2 regions of the Labrys sp. E2SS-1L genome follow, and region 2 is predicted to be linked to the other one. Evidence: riboswitches for the same ligand, from Rfam matches in the RefSeq annotation. Region 2 holds a riboswitch; the other holds the start of a gene.
What was found. Region 2 has a riboswitch for thiamine pyrophosphate ahead of thiC (phosphomethylpyrimidine synthase ThiC). Riboswitches for the same ligand answer to the same signal wherever they lie in the genome.

Region 1 (9,813 bases), 1.5 Mb from region 2:
GGCCATCAGACGGGCGAGACGGGGCCAGCCCTGCTTTGTCAGCGACAGGCGCGAACGCGACAGCAGGAGGGCAGCGGCCAGCGACAGCAAGGCAGCCGCCAATGCAACCACCAGACTGGTCACGAGGGCTCGGGGCACCTGCGGATCGATGCCAGCCATCAGCGTGCGGCCCGCGTGAATGACCGCCAGCAAGGGTGGCAGCAGCAGAAGCAGCGCAAAGCCGATGACCAGTGCATCGGCCAACTGCAGCCAGCCAGCTTCGCGATCGGGCCGTTCCAGCCTGCGTCCGACACTCGCCGCTTCCGGCGGGCGCACCAGCAACGGCGCGGCAAGCGTCACCAGCAGTGCCATGGCGACGATCTGCAGCAAGGCCAGCACCGCGGCCCGGGCAAAATCGGCATCGGAATGGATGGCCTGGTAGATTGCAACCTCAAACGTGGCACTCCCCGGCCCGCCTCCGAGCGTAAGGGGAATGGCGAAGGACGTCGCACAGGCGATGAAGATCAGGAGCGCGAGCGCCGGCAGGTCCCGCCTCAGCACCGGCCAGTCGATGCGACGAAAGATGGTAGCCGGAGGCATGCCGAGCGAGGCTGCCAGCCGCCAATGCTCGCCCGGCACCGCCTCCAGCGCCGCAAGGAACACCCGGCTCGCGAAGGCACCGTTGAAGAACACATGCACCATCAGGATGCCGGTGAGCCCGTAGAGCGAGATGGCCGGCAGGCCGATGGCGCCCAGCACGGTGTTGGCGATGCCGGCCCTACCGTAGATACCGGCAAAGGCGAACACGGCGACGATCGAGGGCAACGCCGCTGCAACGCCGAACAGGGCCAGCAGCAGCCGACGTCCGGGAAATTGCCGCCGGGCCAGCGCCAAGGCCACGAGCGCCCCGAACGAGAGGGACAGCAGAGTGGAGAGCAGCGCCTGATAGACGGTGAAACCGGCGATCGAGACGAGATAGCCGACATTGCCCTGCCAGGCGTCGCCGCCAGCCGCGAGAAACAGGCTGGCGAGCGCGGCGAGCACGAGTGCGGCAAGGCCGCCGAGGAGAATCAGGCCGGGCATTCAGATTGAAGCATCTTTACCCTCCCCTGGAGGGGGAGGGTCGGCCTGAAAGGCCGGGGTGGGGTGACTCTTTGCAAAATATTTCAGCTTTGGCCGAGGGAAGACGATTTGGAAGGGCCAGTGCATCCCACCCTACCCCGACACTTCGTGTCGACCCTTCCCCTCCAGGAGAGGGTAAAGGACCAGCGTCGAGCTTCACCTGCCCTTCCTCACTTCGCCATGGCGGCCAGCCATTCGTCGATCCAGGCCTTGCGGTTCTCGGCGAGCTTGGCCGGATCCGCCATCAAGGCCTTGGCGGGCACGGCAACGGCCTTGAAGCTCTCCGGCAGGCCGGCAGCGGGCGTCCTGGCCGGATACATCCAATTGGTCTCGGGCAGGACGGACTGGGCCTCGTCGGAGATGAGGAAGGTGAGGAACTGGCGCCCGAGTTCCTGCTGCTTTGAACTCGCCGTCACCCCGGCGACCTCGACCTGGGTCTGATGGCCTTCCGGGAACATCGCAGCCTTGTAGTTGGTCTTCTTCTCGGCACCGATATGGTAGGCGGGCGAGGTCGAATAGGAGAGCACCATGTCGGCCTCGCCCTTCAGGAAGAGCCCATAGGCTTCCGACCAGCCCGAAGTGACCGTGACGATGCGAGGCTTCAAGGATTTCCAGGCGTCGGAGGCCTTGTCGCCATACACGGCCTTCATCCATGCGAGTAGGCCAAGGCCCGGCGTGGAGGTGCGCGGATCCTCGATCACCAGCTTGGGACCGTTCTTGTCGTCGACGAGATCCTTCAGGCTGGCGGGCGGGATCTTGAGCTTGTCGCTGTCATAGACGAAGGCGAAATAGCCCCAGTCATAGGGAATGAAGGTCTTGTTGGTCCAAGGCTCGGGCAGGGAGAGCTTCTCGGCTGCCACGCCATGCGGCGCGAACAGGCCTGATTTCTCCGCCTCTCCCATCAGATTGTCGTCGAGCCCGACGACGACGTCGGCCTTGGTCGAGGCCCCTTCGAGCTTGAGCTTGGCGAAGAGGGCACCACCGTCATCGGCGGTGACATAGGTCAGCTTGCAGTTGCACTTGGCCTCGAAGGCGGTTTGCAGCGGCTTGCCGGGGCCATATTCGCCGGAGAAGCTCTCATAAGTGTAGACGGTGAGCACCGGCTTGTCGTCGGCCGAGGCCGTTGTGGCGACGGTGGCCAGTGCGAGAGCGGCGAGCAGTTTCCTCAGCATAGCGTCCTCCATGTCGAAAACGGTTCGATACGGATGACGGCGGTGAAGAAAATTGAGGTGAAGCTGAAAGCTTCGAAGCTCATCCCTCCGCCGGCACGACCCGGATCAGGTTCGATGGGTTAGACGTAGCTTGCGGCCATCGTCTTCTCAGCCCTTGCGGGCACCCCATGAGACAATTCTCGTGTTAGCGCTTTCCCGGCACGAGGGAAAGTCCGTTTCATCGCGGCAGCCGCCCTCTGCCGACGACAGGCCAAGACTTGGGGCCTCACCCAGCATCCGCGCCATGACGGAGCTGGGTCACCGGCCTGCGATCAGGCGATACCGAGCCGAGCTGCGGCGAAAGGTCGGAGGCGCGAATCCGTATAGTCGGGAATCGCCAGTTCCACGCCGGCCGCCAGCAGCGCCTCCTCGCTCATGCTGGTGGCAAGACCGATCACGGCAAGGCCCGCTGCCTTGCCAGCCGTGATGCCCGAGCGCGAATCCTCGAAGGCCAGGCTGGAAGCGGCCCGTCCGTACAGGCGCTCCAGGCCGACAAGGTAAGGATCTGGATGGGGCTTGGGATTGGCAACCTCAGCGCCGATCACCACGGTCGGAAAGCGTTCCACCAGGCCCAGATTGACCAGCTGATGCTCTGCATTGTCCCGCGGTGCATTGGTGACCACGCCGACCGGCACCCCGTTCTGCTCCAGCCAGTCGAGGAAATCCGTCAGTCCCTTCGCCGGCTTCAGCCCCACGAAGAGGCTGCGGAACATCGCCTCCTTGTCGTCGACGAGCTTGAGGGCGGCATCTTCGTCGAGATCCTTCAGGAAGTTCCTGGCAAGCAGGCTGTTGGGCTGGCCCATGATCTCGGAGACATAGGTGTCGAGGGAAAGCTCGATCCCGTGCGGCGCCACCATCTCGCGCCAGGCCTCGTAATGCAGGTGATCGGCATCGACCAAAGTGCCGTCGAGATCGAAGAGAGCAACGGATTTCACGAAACAAAACCTTCTTCAGAGAGGCAGGAGCTGGGGCTCGTCGCGGAACTGCACGGCATGGAGGGCGGCATAGCGCCCTGCCCTGGCGAGCAGCGCCTCATGGCTGCCCTCCTCCACCAGTCGGCCGCCGTCGATCACGCAGATCTTGTCGGCTTCCTGGATGGTCTGCAGCCGGTGGGCGATTACCACGACGGTGCGGCCGGCGCAGAGATCGTCGAGGGCATTCTGCACCGCCTGTTCGGATTGCGAGTCCAATGCGGCCGTGGCCTCGTCCAGAAGAATGATCGAGGCATCACGCAGGATGGCACGCGCGATCGCGATGCGGGCGCGCTGCCCGCCGGAAAGCTGCAGGCCGCGCTCACCGACCTCGGTGTCGTATTCCCGGTCGAAATCCACGATGAAGTCATGGGCATAGGCGGCTTTGGCCGCCGCCTCGATCGCCTCCTGGGAGGCACCCGGCCGGCCAAAGGCGATGTTCTCCCGGATGGTGCCGGCGAACAGGAAGACGTCCTGGCCGACATAGGCCATGGCACTGCGGAGGCTGGCGACGGAAACCGACGCGATGTCCTGCCCGTCGATTTCGATCGCGCCGGAGCCCGGCTCATAAAAGCGCAGGATCAGGTTGAGCACGGTCGACTTGCCGCTGCCGGACGGACCGACCAGAGCGGTCGTCTTGCCGGCCTCGGCGACCAGGGAGAGATCCTGCAAGACCGGCTCGTCCGGCTTGTAGCCGAAGCTCACCTGATCGAAGGCGATATGGCCACCTCTGTTGACGAAGGCGGGTTTCTTGCTCTCGCCTGCCCCTTCGCGCGCCGGCTGATCGATGATGTCGTAAAACATGCTCACGCCGGCAACGGCGGCGTTCAGGTCGACATTGACGCGAGCGAGTGCCTTGGACGGCGCATAGGCGGTGAGGAAGGCGAACAGGAAAGAGATCAACTCGTCGACTGTGAGCTGGCCGGCGGTGATACGCCAACCGCCATAGATGATGACCGCCGCAACGGCAAAACCGGCCATCGTCTCCATGATCGGGCCCGAACGATTGCCGAGCCCCGCCATCTTGTTGGCGGCTGCCTGGGCCTCGGCCACGCCGGCTGCCATGCGGGCCCGCATGGCCTGCTCCATGCCGAAGGACTTGACCACCCGGATCCCTTGCGAGGTTTCCTGAATGATTCCGGTGATCTGCGCGGTGCTCTGATATTGGCGCTTCACCACACGCCGGATCCGCTTGGTGATGTAGCGGATGCCGAGCACGGCAGGCGGCATCACCACGAGGGCAGACAAGGCCAATAGCGGATCACGCATGATCATCACGGCGATCAGTGCACCGACCTGCAGCACGTTGGAGACCGAGGTGACCAGAAGATTGGAGGCGATGCGCGAGGAATTGGCCACGAAAGTATTCGAGGCCACCATTTCGGTGGAATGGCGCGCGGTGAAATAGGCCATGTCCTGCTTCACGACATGATCGAACAGCCGCTGCTGCACGCTGGCGATGATGGAGTTGCCGATGCGGGCGAGCACGGTGTCCTTGGTATAGGCAGCCGCGCCGCGAACCAGGAAGACCACGACGACCAGCAGGGCAAAGCCTGTGATCTGCCCCATGCTCTGCTTGTCCCACATGGCGCGAATGACCGGTCCGATCAGCCAGGCCACCAGCCCGCCCATGGACGCTTCGATCGCGCCGGCAGCAATCGCCACGCCATAGGCGCGGGTGTGCTTGCTTCCTTCATCGGAGAACAGGCGCCGCAGCAACGGCATGGCGCGGACTGTGTTCTGAGCCTCTGTGGAAATGGTGGCAACTCCTGGAACAGCGCAGGTTCTTGCCAAACCCCCGCTGCACTCCGACCTTGGTTTCAACGCGCCTCTGCGTTTCCCGGGATGCCCCGTCGGTCGCAAAAAGCTCTGGCAATCGCCGCGCTTCTATCACCGGCGCGGAATTAAGGCCAGATGGCGGCACTAGCGCGCGATGGGACGACTTCCGCAGTCAGGCCGCCGGGAAACGGGCGAGGAGCGCCTCCGCCTCAGCCATTCCGGCGGAATCGTTGACATTGGCGAAGGGATCGAAGGGCTCGGCCGGCCACGTCACTTCCGCGAAATCGTGACGGCGAAGAATGGCCTCCACCCGGCGCTGATCCTCCTCGACCAGAGCCTTCCGCAGGGCACTACGCAGATGAACGGGCCAGAGCGCCGCCGTCGGATGGCGCCGGCCGGCGGAGACTGCGACGGCGCCCCTTCCTGCCTGTGTCCCGGTCCGCAGCCTGGCCACCAGATCCGCCGGCAGGAAGGGCGCATCGCAAGGTACCACCGCCACGTCGTCAAAACCGGCCTGCGCCGCATGGTCGAGACCGGCGAGCACACCGGCCAGCGGCCCCGGGAAATCCGGCACGTTGTCCGGCAGAATGGGAAGAGCCAGCGCCTCGAATCGTCCGGCATCCCCGTTGGCATTGAGAAAGAGGGCGCCGACCTGCGGACGCAGGCGCATGACGATGCGCTCGAGGATCGTCCGCCCGCCCAGCAAGGACAGCCCCTTGTCGCCGCCGCCCATGCGACGCGACAGGCCGCCGGCAAGGATCAGCCCCATGACGGCGTTGCCTGTCTTCTGCTCGTTCTGGTTCAACGACACTGCCTCGCCTTTCCGAGATCGATGGCGGCTGAAGGTCGCCGTGCCGCCGCTGAGGATGTTCCATGCCAACGGCATGTCGAGCAAGCCCAGAGGGACTTTTCCGGGATTTCTTCAACCCCGATAGGGCGGAGATGCGTCGCGACGACGCACAATGGTTGAATGGCGGCCCTCGGCTCGCTAGAGCGGTGATATGTCCGCTCATCCGTCTTCTCCATCGGCGACCGATCCGGCCCAGCGCATCGACCTGCGCGGCCTCAAATGCCCACTGCCCGTGCTGCGTGCGCAGAAGGAGCTTGCGCGCCTGGCGCCCGGCGACCGCCTCATCCTCGAATGCACCGATCCGATGGCTGCGATCGACCTGCCCAATCTCATGCGCGAGACCGGGGACATCTACGAAGGACGCAGCGAGGAGCAAGGCTTCACCGCGCACCACATCCGCAAGGGACCGACGCCATGATGCGGCTGATGGGCCTGTCGGGCTGGAGCGGCGCCGGCAAGACGACCTTGATCGCCGCCCTGATTCCGGCCCTGCTCCAGCGCGGCCTCACGGTGTCGACCATCAAGCACGCCCACCACGCCTTCGATGTCGACAAGCCGGGCAAGGACTCCTACATCCACCGTGAATCGGGTGCCCGGGAAGTGCTGGTTGCCTCGGCCCATCGCTTCGCCCTGATGCATGAGCTGCGTGGCGCTCCCGAGCCCCCCCTCACCGAACTCCTGCGGCGATTGTCGCCGGTCGACCTCGTCATCGTCGAGGGTTTCAAGAGCGATCCGCATCCGAAGATCGAGGTGCATCGCACGGCGACCGACAAGGATTACATCTATCCCGGCGATCCCTATATTCGCGCCATCGCCACGGACGCACCCGGCCCCTTCCCGATGCCGCGCTTCGCGCTCGACGACATCGACGGGATTGCCGAATGGGTGATCCGCGAGGCAGTTCCCATCGAACCGGGAGATGTCTCCCCTCTCTGAACGATCAGATCACGTCCATCCCCTTGAGCCAGCCAAGGTCGATCACAAGCCGGGAGTTTTCCATGTCACAGCGCCCTCTCCTCCTCGTCACCGGCGGAAGCCGCGGCATCGGAGCCGCCGTCTCGCTCAAGGCCGCCGAAGCCGGCTACGATCTCGTCATCAATTACCGTAGCGACCATGTCGCGGCCGAAGCCGTGGCGGAGGCTGTCCGGCGCGCGGGTGCGCGGGTACTGCTCCTTGCCGGCGACATGGCCAAGCAAGACGACATTGCGGCCCTGTTCGCCGCCGTAGACGCGTTCGGCAGGCTGACCCATCTGGTCAACAATGCCGGCATCACCGGCAAGTCCGGAAAGCTCGCCGACACCGATCCGGCTATCATCCGTGAAACCATCGACCTCAACGTCACCGGTGCCATCCTGGTGGCACGCGAAGCGGCCAAGCGGCTTTCGACCCGGCTGGGCGGCCCGGGCGGGGCCATCGTCAACATGTCCTCCGCCGCGGCGACCTTGGGCTCGCCGGGCGAATATGTCTGGTATGCCGCGTCAAAGGCCGCGATCGACGGATTGACCTACGGCCTCGCCCGGGAACTCGCCACTGAGGGCGTTCGTGTCAACGCCATCCAGCCCGGCATGGTCGACACCGAGATCCATGCGCGCAGCACGGGCGACGCCGGACGCGTGGAGCGCATCAGGCCGAGCATTCCGATGCAGCGTATCGGCACCGCCGACGAAATTGCCGATGCAACGCTCTATCTGTTGTCGGAGGCTGCGAGCTACGTCACCGGCTCGATCCTGCGCGTTGCAGGCGGCCGCTAAGGCATCGACCGGTGACACCTAAACGCCGCCTTTGTCATGCCCGGGCTCGCCCCCCGGGGGCAGCGGGTCTGGATTGCCGGGTCAAGCCCGGCAATGACAAAGGCCGGGCCGATTCAGTCATTGACGAACCCTAAAGCGAACGCCGTTCCTCAATATTCGCGCTCGTAGTAGATGCCGCCCTTCGAGCCGTCGGTGCCGGCCTGGCCGCGCAGCTTGAGGTTCCTGGTGACGTCGAGATTGATGGTGGCGTCGGTCTGGCCGCCGACGCCCGAGGTCACGCCCAGATAGATCTTGTCGCCGATATAAGTGCCGGCCTGCACGGCGGCGTTGCCGCTGGAATCGGTGACCACGCCGAGATTGTCGAGGCCGGTCGACTTGCGGATGCTGTCGAGCAGGCCGGGACCGGAGGGGCCGCCGGCGAGCTGGGCCACGGCCGTGGCAAGCTGGGCGAGCTGCAGCGGCGACAGGTCCTGGATGCTGCGACCGAACAGGAAGCGCGCCATCACCTCATCCTGCGGCAGCTGGGGCACCGAGGAGAGCACGATCTGCGGATCGGAAGCCCGCCCGGTCACCCGCACCGTCACCGTGATCGAGCTGTTGCGGGTAGAGGCGACGAAATCGATGTTGGGATCGAGATCGCCGACCAGGGTTACCTTGCCCGAGTCGAACACGATGTGCTGGCCGATGACGTCGAGCGAACCACGCCGCATCTCCAGGAAGCCCACCGGCGATATGTTGGCGACCGAACCCTTCAGCGCCATCTGGCCGCCGAGTTCGGCATCGATGCCGCGGCCACGCACGAAGATGCGGGCCGGCGCATCGATGGTCAGGTCGAGCACCACATTCGGGCCGGAACTGGCCTTGCCCTTCTTGGGTTTGCCTGCCGCGGCGGTGTCCTTCGCCTTTGCCAGGGTCCGGGTTACTTCACGCGGCGGCTTGAGATGCCTGACACCGAGCATGGCGGCATTGGCGGCAAAGCGCTCGGGAATGGTGATCTCTGCACGCTGGATCTCGATACGGCCACCGATGACCGGCTTGACCATCAGGGGGCCGCGCACCGTGATGTCGCTGGAGACGATCGCCGTCGCCAGATTACCGTCGGTGAGCTTGGCGTTGCGCGTGGTGATCTTCAGGTCGGCGGCGAAATCCGGCTTCAAGCCGACCGAACCGCTGACACCGATCGAACCACCGCCCTGGGTGGTTGCGCTGAACTGGGCAATGGTCGCCCGGTCACGATCGAAGCGGATCGTGCTGCCGATCCCCGTCAGCTTCATGCCGGTCTCGGGATCGGTCACCGTGCCGCCTGATATCACCGCCTGGCCCGACACGGCCGGCGCGGCGATCGATCCGCCTGCCTTGGCATTGAGGGTGAGCGTGCCGGTGGCGCGGCCGCCGCGATCACGCAGGGCGCCGTTGGCCAGAGCGAGCGGCGCCGAAGCCTGCACGTCGACGGAAAGGCCGGCCCCCTGTAAGGGCACGTGGCCGCGCGCGGTGACCGACAGCCCCCCCGCTCCCGTCAGGCTGGCGCTACCGATCGTGACGGCCTTGCCGGCATAGCGGCCATTGGCGGCAAGCTGCAGAGCCGGAATGCCGAAGCCCTTCGCGGCGGCGACGCCGAGGCCGCTGCCCTTCACGTCGAACTCCGCCACCGGATCGGCGGGCTTGCCGGAGAGCTTCACATTGGCCGACAGCGTGCCCGTGGCACCAAGGCCGGGCGAAGCGATATTGGCCAGAGACAATGGCAGTTGGCCGACGACGATATTCATCGCCAGCGTCTCGCCGACCTTGCCGTCGACGGACACGACGCCGCCCTGCCCGATCCTGAGCACGGCCTTGGGGATGGTGACCCCGCTCTTGCGGCTGGCGATGGTGACCGGCGACTGGAGGGAGGCGGAGATACCCTGCTGTGAAACGTCAAGCTTGTCGAGCCGGGCATCGAGCCCATCGCCGGCCGGCTTCACCGCGCCCGCGAGCGCGAGCTTGCCCTTCGGCATGGTGCCCTGAAGCTGGAAGGCGGTGGCATTCTCGCCCTCCGGCTTGGCGCTGGCCTGCAGCTGGCTGAGGATGAAGGAGCCGGCCTGGACATTGGCGGCGTTGGCTGTGCCGGCGAGTGCCGGAACACCCGTGAGATCCCGCCCGGTCAGATCGAT
Region 2 (9,813 bases):
GCGCGAAAGGCCGCATTGCGGTCCTCGTGGTCGGCGGCGGCATCAACGGCATCAGCACCTTTCGCGAACTCGCTTTGCAGGGGATCGACACCGTGCTCGTCGAGCGCGGGGATTTCATGAGCGGGGCCAGCGCGGCGCCGTCCCGCATGATCCATGGCGGGCTGCGCTACCTGGAGAATGGCGAATTCGGACTGGTGAAGGAGTCCCTGCTGGAGCGCAACCGCCTCCTGCGCAACGCGCCCCATTACGTCAGCGCGCTGCCGACCCTGATCCCGCTGGCCGATCGTTTCTCCGGCACGCTGTCGGCGGCGCGCCGCTTTCTCGGCGGGCGGCCGAAGCCGGGACCGCGCGGCGCCCTGATCGTGCGGCTGGGGCTCGCCCTCTACGATTTCTATGCCCGCCGCGAACGCCAATTGCCGAAGAGCCGTTTCTTCGGCCGCCGCGCCACCCGCTTTAACTGGCCCGACTTCCATCCCGACATCAACTATGCCGCCCTTTATCACGATGCCAAGATCAGCCGGCCGGAGCAGCTCGGCCTCGAACTGATCGCCGATGCCGAGTCGGCCTGCCCCCAGGCGCTGGCGCTCAACCATCTCGGCCTCGCCAGGCTGGACGGCACCATCGCCGAACTCACCGACAGCCTGACCGGCGAGCGCATCACCCTCACCGCCGAGGTGATCGTCAATGCCAGCGGGGCCTGGATCGACCAGACCAACGCCCTGATCTCAGGCCGGCAGACCGCGCTGATCGGCGGCACCAAGGGCTCCCATCTCGTCCTCGACAGCCCCGCCCTCCTCGAGGCCATCGGCGAGCGCATGGTCTATTTCGCCAATCGCGAAGGGCGCGTGTGCATCCTGTTCGCCCATTTCGGCCATATCCTCGCCGGATCGACCGACATCCGCGTCGACACGCCCGATGGCGTGCGCTGCGAGGCCAGCGAAACCGCCTATATCCTGGAGTCGATCCGCGAGGTCTTCCCCGGCATCGCTTTGTCGGAAGTCGACATCCTGTTCCGCTTCGCCGGCGTGCGTCCTTTGCCGCGGGCCGATGCGAATGTGAATGCCGAGATCTCGCGCGATCATAGCTGCGAATGGTCGACGCCTCCCGGGCCGGTTCCCGTCCTCAACCTCGTCGGCGGCAAGTGGACGACCTTCCGTGCCTTCGGTGCCCAGGCCGCGGATACGGTGCTGGCCCGCCTCGGGACAGACCGCACGCGTTCGAGCGAGGCCTTGGCGATCGGCGGCGGCAAGGGCTTCCCGCAAGGCGAGGCCGAACGCCGGGACTGGCTGCGCCAGGTTGCCATCTCGACAGGGACTTCGGAAGAGCGCTGCGCCGCCTTGTTCGAGCGCTACGGCACGCGCATGCTCGATTTCATGCCCGGCGCCGACGATGCCCTCCTCGCCTCGCTACCAAGCTACAGCCGCGACGAGGTCCGTTGGATCCTCGCCACCGGTCAGGTCGCCACCCTGGCCGACCTGGTGCTGCGGCGCATGACCATCGCCTTCAGCGGCGAGCTGTCGCTCGACACCATCCACGAATTGGCCGCGCTGGCGGCTTCCCCTCTGGGCTGGAGCCAGACGCAGACCCAAGCCGAGATCGACCGGCTGCTCACCCATCTCGATCACCATCACGGCCTCGCGGCGACGACGCTCGTGGCCCGCAACTCTTCACTTCCGGCCCCTCTTTTACCCTCCCCTGTAGGGGGAGGGTCGACGCGAAGCGTCGGGGTGGGGTGATTTCTTGGCGAGGAAGTTTCTCCTCCCTGCCCCTTTGCCGATTCCACCCCACCCCGGCCCTATGGGCCGACCCTCCCCCTCCAGGGGAGGGTAAAGAAAACCACAGGGAAGGCCCATGTATCTCACCAAGAAAGTCCGGATGAACCGCCTGTTCGGCGCCGGCAAATGTCTTGACGTCGCCATCGACCACGGCGTGTGCAACGAGCCGTCCTTCCTCGACGGGCTGGAGGACATGGACAAGGTCGTGCGCATGCTGGCCGATGCCGGCCCCGATGCCATCCAGATGAATTACGGCCAGGCCGACCTGCTGCAGGAGATCCCGGGCAAGCACAAGCCTGCTTTGGTGATGCGCATCGACATGGGCAATCCCTATAACCGCCAGCGCCATCGCGAGATGTGGGCCCTCCTGCAGAACGCGCAGGATCCGATCGCCCCGGCGCTGCGCATGGATGCGGCCTGCGTGGTGGTCAATCTCTTCATGCTGCCGGACGAGCCCGGCCTGTTCCGGCAATGCATCGAGAATATTTCGCGCGTGGCCCAGGATTGCGAGAAATACGGCATGCCGCTGATGATCGAGCCTTTGGTCATGCAGCCTGCCAGCGAACGCGGCGGCTATCTCGTCGATGGCGACGCCGAAAAGATCGTGACATTGGTGCGCCTTGCCCGCGAACTCGGCGCCGATATCGTCAAGGCCGACCCGACCAGCGATCCCGCCGATTTCCATCGCGTGGTCGAGGCCGCCCGCTGCCCCGTGCTGGTGCGCGGCGGCGGCAAGGCGGATCTACGCCAGGTCTTCGCCAATTCCCACGCTTTGATGCGCCAGGGCGCGCATGGCATGGTCTATGGCCGCAACATCTACCAGCACGACAACCCGGCCCGCGTGGTCAAGGCCCTGATGGCGATGATCCATCAGGGCGCCGACGATGGTGAGGCCTGGGCCATCTACGAGGCCGCAGCGTGACGCGCCATCTCCTCGGCATCGATGCCGGCAATACCGTGGTCAAGGCCGTCCTGTTCGACCTCGAAGGACGGGTCCTGGCGCGGGCAGCGCTGGACGGCCAGTCGCGACAGCCCCAGCCCGGCTATGTCGAGCGCGACATCGCCGAACTCTGGGCCAATGCCGCCACGGTGATCCGGCGCTGCCTCATGGAGGCCGGCGTCGAGGGCAAGGACGTCATCGGCATCGGCACGGCCGGCCACGGCAACGGTCTCTATCTCATCGACGGGGATGACCAGCCCCTCATCGGCATCCAGTCGATCGACAACCGAGCCGCCGGCCTCGCCGCCGAACTGCGCGCCTCGCCGGCTGCCGACGCCCTCTATCCGCTCTGCCTGCAGCGGCCCTGGCCGGCGCAGACGGCGACACTGTTGCTCTGGCTGAAGCAGAACCGCCCCGATCTCTATGCCAGGGCCAGCACCGCCTTCCTGTGCAAGGATGCGCTGACTCTGCTGCTCACCGGCAGGCTCGTCTCCGATTTTTCGGACATGAGCGGCGCCGGCCTGCTGCGCCTGCCCGAACGGCGCTATGATGAGACCTTGCTCGACGGCTATGGCCTCGGCGATGCTGCGGGACTGCTGCCCGATCTCATCGAATCCGAAGCATCGGTAGGCCGCGTGACCGCCCACGCCGCGGCGGCCACCGGCCTCGCCGAGGGAACGCCTGTCGCCGCCGGCTTCTTCGACATCATCGCCTCGATGATCGGCTCCGGCGTCAACACGCCCGGCGAGGCGGCGATCGTGGCCGGCACCTGGAGCATCAACCAGGTGGTGCGCGAGACGCCGCTGATCGACAACACCATCTTCCACGCCTCGACCTGGCGCCCGGACCGCTATGTCGCGGTCGAATCCAGCGCCACCTCGGCCGTCAATCTCGAATGGTTCGTACGCGAGTTCGGCGGCGGGCACGGTCCGGCCGCGTTCGAGGCCTGCAATGGGCTGGTGGCATCGGTTGCCCCGCATCCGGAGCTGCCGCTGTTCCTGCCCTTCCTGTTCGGCGCGTCCACCCATCCCGATGCACGCGGCGCCTTCATCGGCCTCGCCGGCTGGCACGGCAAAGCGGAGATGCTCCACGCGCTCTATGAGGGCGTAGTCTTCGAACATCGCCGCCATATCGAGCGCCTGCGCCGCGCCGGGGCGGAAATCACCCGCGCCTCGCTGTCCGGCGGCGGCTCGCGTAGCCCGGTCTGGTGCCAGATGTTCGCTGACATCCTCGACCTGCCGGTCACCGTGGCCGAATGCCAGGAAACCGGTGCGCTGGGCGCGGCGATCGCGGCGGGCGTCGCAGCCGGAACCTTTGCAACGCTCGACGACGGCATCGCCGCCATGGTGCGCCAGGCCGCTCAGTACCAGCCCCGCACCGCGGACAGGGCGCTGGTGGAGGCGCGCTACCGCCTCTATTGCGGCCTCGCGGAGACCATGCCCGAACACTGGAAACGCTATCGCGAGGGCGCATGAACGAACGTCACGATAGCGAACGCATCGATCTCGGTGCCTATGACTATGTCGTCGTCGGCGCCGGCTCCGGCGGCTGCGTGCTGGCCAACCGGCTCTCCGCCGATCCCAAGGCCAGGGTGCTGCTGCTCGAAGCCGGCGGCTCGGACCGCTATCACTGGATCCACATCCCGGTCGGCTATCTCTATTGCATGGGCAATCCGCGCACCGACTGGGGCTACAGGACCGTGGCCGAGCCGGGCCTGAACGGGCGCAGCCTCGCCTATCCGCGCGGGCGGGTGATGGGCGGCTGCTCCTCGATCAACGGCATGATCTACATGCGCGGCCAGGCCGCCGACTATGACCAATGGCAGCAGCTCGGCAATGCCGGCTGGGGCTGGGACGATGTACTGCCGCTGTTCCGGCGTTCGGAGAACCACCATGCGGGGAGCGCGGCCTTTCATGGTTCGGAGGGCGAGCTGCGCGTCGAGCGCCAGCGCCTGTCCTGGCCGATCCTGGACTCGGTGCGCGAGGCGGCCGAGGAACTCGGCGTGCCCCAGATCGACGATTTCAATGCCGGCGACAACACCGGCTCGGCCTATTTCGAGGTCAACCAGAAGGCCGGCTTTCGCTTCAATGCCGTCAGGGCCTTCATCAACCCCGTCCGGCATCGCAAGAACCTCACCATCCTCACCAGGGCGATGGCCGAGCGCATCCGCTTCGCGAACGGACGTGCCGAGGGCCTCGAATTGAGGCTTGATGGCAAGCCCGCCCACGTCTCGATCAGGCGCGAGCTGGTGCTGGCGGCCGGCGCCATCGGCACGCCGCAGCTCCTGCAGCTTTCCGGCGTCGGCCCGGCGGCGCTGCTGGCCAGGCACGGCATCCCGCTCGTGCTGGAGGCGCCCGGGGTCGGCGAGAACCTGCAGGACCATCTGCAGATCCGCACCGTGTTCAAGATCAGCGGCGCACGCACCCTGAACGAATGGCAGGCCTCGCTGCTGGGCAAGGCCGAGATCACCCTCACCTATGCCCTCAAGCGTTCGGGGCCGATGGCGATGGCACCGAGCCAGCTCGGCATCTTCATGAAGTCTGATCCGCGCTTCTGCAGCGCCAATATCGAGTTCCACGTCCAGCCCCTGTCGCTCGACGCCTTCGGTTCGCCGCTGCATCCTTTTCCGGCCATCACCGTCTCGGTCTGCAATCTCCGGCCGGAGGCACGCGGCCATGTCCGCATCGTCTCGCCGGATGCCCGGACCCATCCCGAAATCGCCCCGAACTACCTCTCGACCGAGGGGGACCGCGCCGTCGCGGCCGATTCGATCCGCGCAGCCCGCCGCCTGATGGCGACGAAGCGTATGCAGGCCTTCCGGCCGGAAGAACTGAAGCCCGGGCCGGCGATCCAGTCGGCCGAGGATCTCGCCAAGGCTGCCGGCGACATCGCCACCACCATCTTCCATCCGGTCGGCACGGCCCGCATGGGCAGCGATGCGGCAGCCGTGGTCGATCCCGAGCTGCGCCTGCGCGGTATGTCCGGCCTGCGCATCGCCGATGCCTCTGTCATGCCGACCATCGTTTCCGGCAATACCCATGCCCCCGTGGTGATGATTGCCGAGAAGGCCTCCGACATGATCGCGGCGGCCTGGCGGGAGTGAGGCGACGCGACGACCCCTTTGGGGGGTCCTGGTGCCCTGGCCAGAAAAGTCAAGGAAACCTCGACCTTTGTCATCACCGGGCTTGTCCCGGTGATCTAGGGCCCACATTCTCCGCGAATTGCAGCAGCTGGATGCCCGGGACGGGCCCGGGCATGACAAAGGTTGAGCCTTTCTCGGTTCTGTTGCGAGTTTTGAGTCAGTATTTCAGACCCGGCTCTTTCTTAGAGTTAGCGATGCAGGCGGGTCTGAAGACCCGCCCCCCTAAAGAGTGCCGCAGCCTTCTTCCAAAATAATGCGACAATCCTTCGCTCTGGACGCAGGCCGATTCCGGGTCTAACCTTGGAATCGTTCCGAGGGGTGTCCTGCGCAAGCGGGGCTGAGATGGCCTAGAGCCGAACCCTTCGAACCTGATCCGGGTCATGCCGGCGAAGGGACGGGAACAGGGCTTTGGCGCTAGAAATTGGCTCCAGGTCCCGGAATTGGCTGAGATGCCGGTTCTGCCCAGACAATCGTCGCCCCGGATCTCCATGACTCGCAACGAGGAGGAGATCCATGAATATCCAAAATCCCAAGACCAAGATCGCCGCGCCCCAAAGCGTGACCACCGGTCCCATTGCCGGCTCCCGCAAGGTCTATGCGGCCCCCGCTTCGCATCCTGAGATGCGGGTGCCCTTCCGCGAGATCGCGCTGAGCGACGCGTCGCTCGCTCCCATCCGCGTCTACGATCCCTCCGGCCCCTACACCGAGGACGGCGCCAGCATCGATCTGCAGCAGGGCTTGCCGACCCTGCGCGAAGGCTGGATCGCCGGCCGCGGCTTCGGTGCGATCGAGGGCCGTACCGTTAGACCTGAGGACAATGGCAATGTCTCCGCCGACCGGCTGGTGGCGCCCTGCCCCGCCGAACGCAAGCTGCGTCGCGGCGCCGACGGCCAGCTTGTCACCCAATATGAGTTCGCCAAGGCCGGCATCGTCACCGAGGAGATGGTCTACGCCGCCTTCCGCGAGAACCTCGCCCGCGAGAAGGCCCTCGAAGGCGCGGCCGGGCGCCGGGCAGACGGCGAGGATTTCGGTGCGGCCATTCCCGAGTTCGTCACGCCGGAATTCGTGCGCGACGAAATCGCCCTGGGCCGGGCCATCCTACCCGCCAACATCAACCATCTCGAACTCGAGCCGATGGTGATCGGCCGCAACTTCCTGGTGAAGGTCAACGCCAATATCGGCAACTCGGCCGTCACCTCCGGCGCCGCCGAGGAAGTGGAGAAGCTGGTCTGGGCCACGCGCTGGGGCGCCGATACGGTGATGGACCTCTCCACCGGACGCAACATCCACAACATCCGCTCCTGGATCCTGCGCAACTCGCCGGTGCCGATCGGCACGGTGCCGATCTACCAGGCGCTGGAGAAGGTCGACGGCGATCCCTTGAAGCTCGACTGGGAAGTCTTCAAGGATACGCTGATCGAGCAGGCCGAGCAGGGCGTCGACTATTTCACCATCCATGCCGGCGTTCGCCTCGCCCATGTGCCGCTCACCGCCAGCCGCGTCACCGGCATCGTCTCGCGCGGCGGCTCGATCATGGCGCGCTGGTGCCTGGCCGGGCATCGCGAGAGCTTCCTCTATGAGCATTTCGGCGACATCTGCGACATCATGCGCCGCTATGACGTCTCCTTCTCGCTCGGCGACGGCTTGCGTCCCGGCTCGATCGCCGATGCCAACGACGCCGCCCAGTTCGCCGAACTGGAGACGCTGGGCGAACTGACCAAGATCGCCTGGGACAGGGGCTGCCAGGTGATGATCGAGGGGCCGGGCCATGTGCCTATGCACAAGATCAAGCAGAACATGGACAAGCAGCTTGCCGCCTGCGGCGAGGCTCCCTTCTACACGCTCGGGCCGCTGACGACCGACATTGCGCCGGGCTATGATCACATCACCTCCGGCATCGGCGCGGCGATGATCGGCTGGTTCGGCACGGCGATGCTCTGCTACGTCACGCCCAAGGAGCATCTCGGCCTGCCCAACCGCGACGACGTCAAGACCGGCGTGATCACCTATCGCATCGCCGCCCATGCCGCCGATCTCGCCAAGGGCCATCCCGCCGCCAAGGTCCGCGACGACGCCCTGTCGCAGGCCCGCTTCGACTTCCGCTGGGAGGACCAGTTCAACCTCTCCCTCGATCCGGATACGGCGCGCGCCTATCACGACGAGACCTTGCCCAAGGATGTGCACAAGGTCGCGCATTTCTGCTCGATGTGCGGGCCGAAATTCTGCTCGATGAAGATCACGCAGGATCTTCGCGACGAGGTGCGGGCGATGGAGGAAGCCGCGCGGCAGGGCATGGCGGAAAAATCGCGCGAATTCCTCGAACAGGGCGGGGCCCTCTATGTCCCGGCCGAATGACGTCAAGCGCGTCACCGTGGTGGGGGCCGGCGTCGCCGGCCTCGTCACGGCGATGGAATGCGCGGCGCGAGGCGCCGAGGTCGAGATCCTGGAGCGCAGCGAGGTCCTGGGTGTCCAGGCCTGTTCCTGGCTGGCCGGCGGTATGCTCGCGCCCTGGTGCGAACGAGAAAGCGCCGAGATCGAGGTCGAGCGGCGCGGCGAACTCGCGCTCGCCTGGTGGCCGCGCCATGTGCGGGAAACCGTGCAGCGCGGCACGCTGGTGGTCGCTCCCGCCCGCGACGGCAGCGAGATTGCCCGTTTCGCCCGCCGTACGAAGGCGCATGTCCCGGTAGACGTATCAGGCATCGCCACGCTCGAGCCGGACCTTGCCGGCCGCTTCCACCAGGGCCTGTTCTTTCCGCGCGAAGCCCATCTCGACCCGAGACGGGCGCTGCAGGTGCTGGCCGGGCGCCTCGCCGACCTCGGCGTCGCCATCCGCTTCGGGATCGAAGCCGAGCCGCACGCCCTCGATGCGGATGCCGTGATCGACTGCCGCGGCTTTGCTGCGCGCGCCGAACTGCCCGATCTGCGCGGTGTCCGGGGCGAGGCCATCGTAGTCCACGCGCCGGGCGTCACCCTCTCCCGGCCCGTGCGTTTCCTGCACCCGCGTTTTCCGCTCTATATCGTGCCGCGCGCCGACCATCGCTTCATGATCGGCGCCACCATGATCGAGAGCGAGCATAGGGGGCCGCCGACCCTGCGCTCGACCATGGAACTGATTGCAGCCGCCTTCAGCCTGCATCCGGCCTTCGGCGAGGCCGAAATCCTCGAGCTCGAAGCCGGACTGCGCCCCGCCTTTCCCGACAATCTGCCGCGCCTCACCGTGGTCGGGCGCGTCATCTCGCTCAACGGCCTGTTCCGCCACGGTTTCCTGCTCTCGCCGGCCCTGGCCCAGGAAGCCGCCGACCGAATCCTGCCCGTGCGGACAGCCCAGCAAGGAGTTTGCGCATGACCTTGACCGTCAACGGCGAACGCCAGGAAACCGAGGCCGCCACCCTCGCCCGCCTGCTCGAGGCGCTCGAACTCGGCGACAGCGTGGTGGCCACCGCCCTGAATGGCCGCTTCGTCAGGGCCGTCGATCGCGATCGGACCGCCCTCAAGGACGGCGATGCAGTCGAGATTCTCGCGCCCCGGCAGGGAGGGTGACGGAGCGCGGACATCACAGCGACATGCAGACATGTCGCGATGTCCGCTCTTCCCTTTTCACGACGCGTTGCGGTTCAAGAGCGGACGAGACGTCCGCGCACCCGGAAATGACACCATGACCGACACCCTCATTTTCTACGACACCCCCTTCACCTCCCGCCTGCTGCTCGGCACGGCGCAATATCCCTCGCCCGCCATTCTCGCCGAGGCCGTGCGCGCGTCCGGGGCCGGCATCGTTACCGTCTCGTTGCGCCGGGAGTCCGGCGGGGAGCGCAGCGGCCAGAGCTTCTGGGGCCTGATCCGCGAGCTCGGCGTCAAGGTGCTGCCCAACACCGCCGGCTGCCATAGCGTGAAGGAAGCGGTGACGACGGCGCAGATGGCACGCGAAGTCTTCGGCACGAGCTGGATCAAGCTGG

Region 1: it holds a riboswitch for thiamine pyrophosphate, as region 2 does, so the genes downstream of both, thiB (thiamine ABC transporter substrate binding subunit) here and thiC (phosphomethylpyrimidine synthase ThiC) in region 2, are expected to answer to the same signal.

The regions. Positions count from the first base shown of each region.
Region 1 is NZ_CP172712.1:2,795,413-2,805,225, reverse strand. Features, by position in the region: gene ACIGJE_RS12890 (ABC transporter permease subunit) at 1-1,062, opposite strand, end outside; gene thiB (thiamine ABC transporter substrate binding subunit) at 1,272-2,285, opposite strand; TPP riboswitch at 2,339-2,451, opposite strand; gene ACIGJE_RS12880 (HAD family hydrolase) at 2,585-3,247, opposite strand; gene ACIGJE_RS12875 (ABC transporter ATP-binding protein) at 3,263-5,008, opposite strand; gene mobA (molybdenum cofactor guanylyltransferase MobA) at 5,235-5,831, opposite strand; gene ACIGJE_RS12865 (sulfurtransferase TusA family protein) at 6,064-6,330, shown strand; gene mobB (molybdopterin-guanine dinucleotide biosynthesis protein B) at 6,330-6,848, shown strand; gene ACIGJE_RS12855 (SDR family oxidoreductase) at 6,911-7,663, shown strand; gene ACIGJE_RS12850 (translocation/assembly module TamB domain-containing protein) at 7,813-9,813, opposite strand, start outside.
Region 2 is NZ_CP172712.1:1,284,377-1,294,189, reverse strand. Features, by position in the region: gene ACIGJE_RS05865 (glycerol-3-phosphate dehydrogenase/oxidase) at 1-1,736, shown strand, start outside; gene ACIGJE_RS05860 (class I fructose-bisphosphate aldolase) at 1,852-2,697, shown strand; gene ACIGJE_RS05855 (FGGY-family carbohydrate kinase) at 2,694-4,190, shown strand; gene ACIGJE_RS05850 (GMC family oxidoreductase) at 4,187-5,818, shown strand; TPP riboswitch at 6,162-6,269, shown strand; gene thiC (phosphomethylpyrimidine synthase ThiC) at 6,371-8,212, shown strand; gene thiO (glycine oxidase ThiO) at 8,196-9,203, shown strand; gene thiS (sulfur carrier protein ThiS) at 9,200-9,397, shown strand; gene ACIGJE_RS05830 (thiazole synthase) at 9,513-9,813, shown strand, end outside.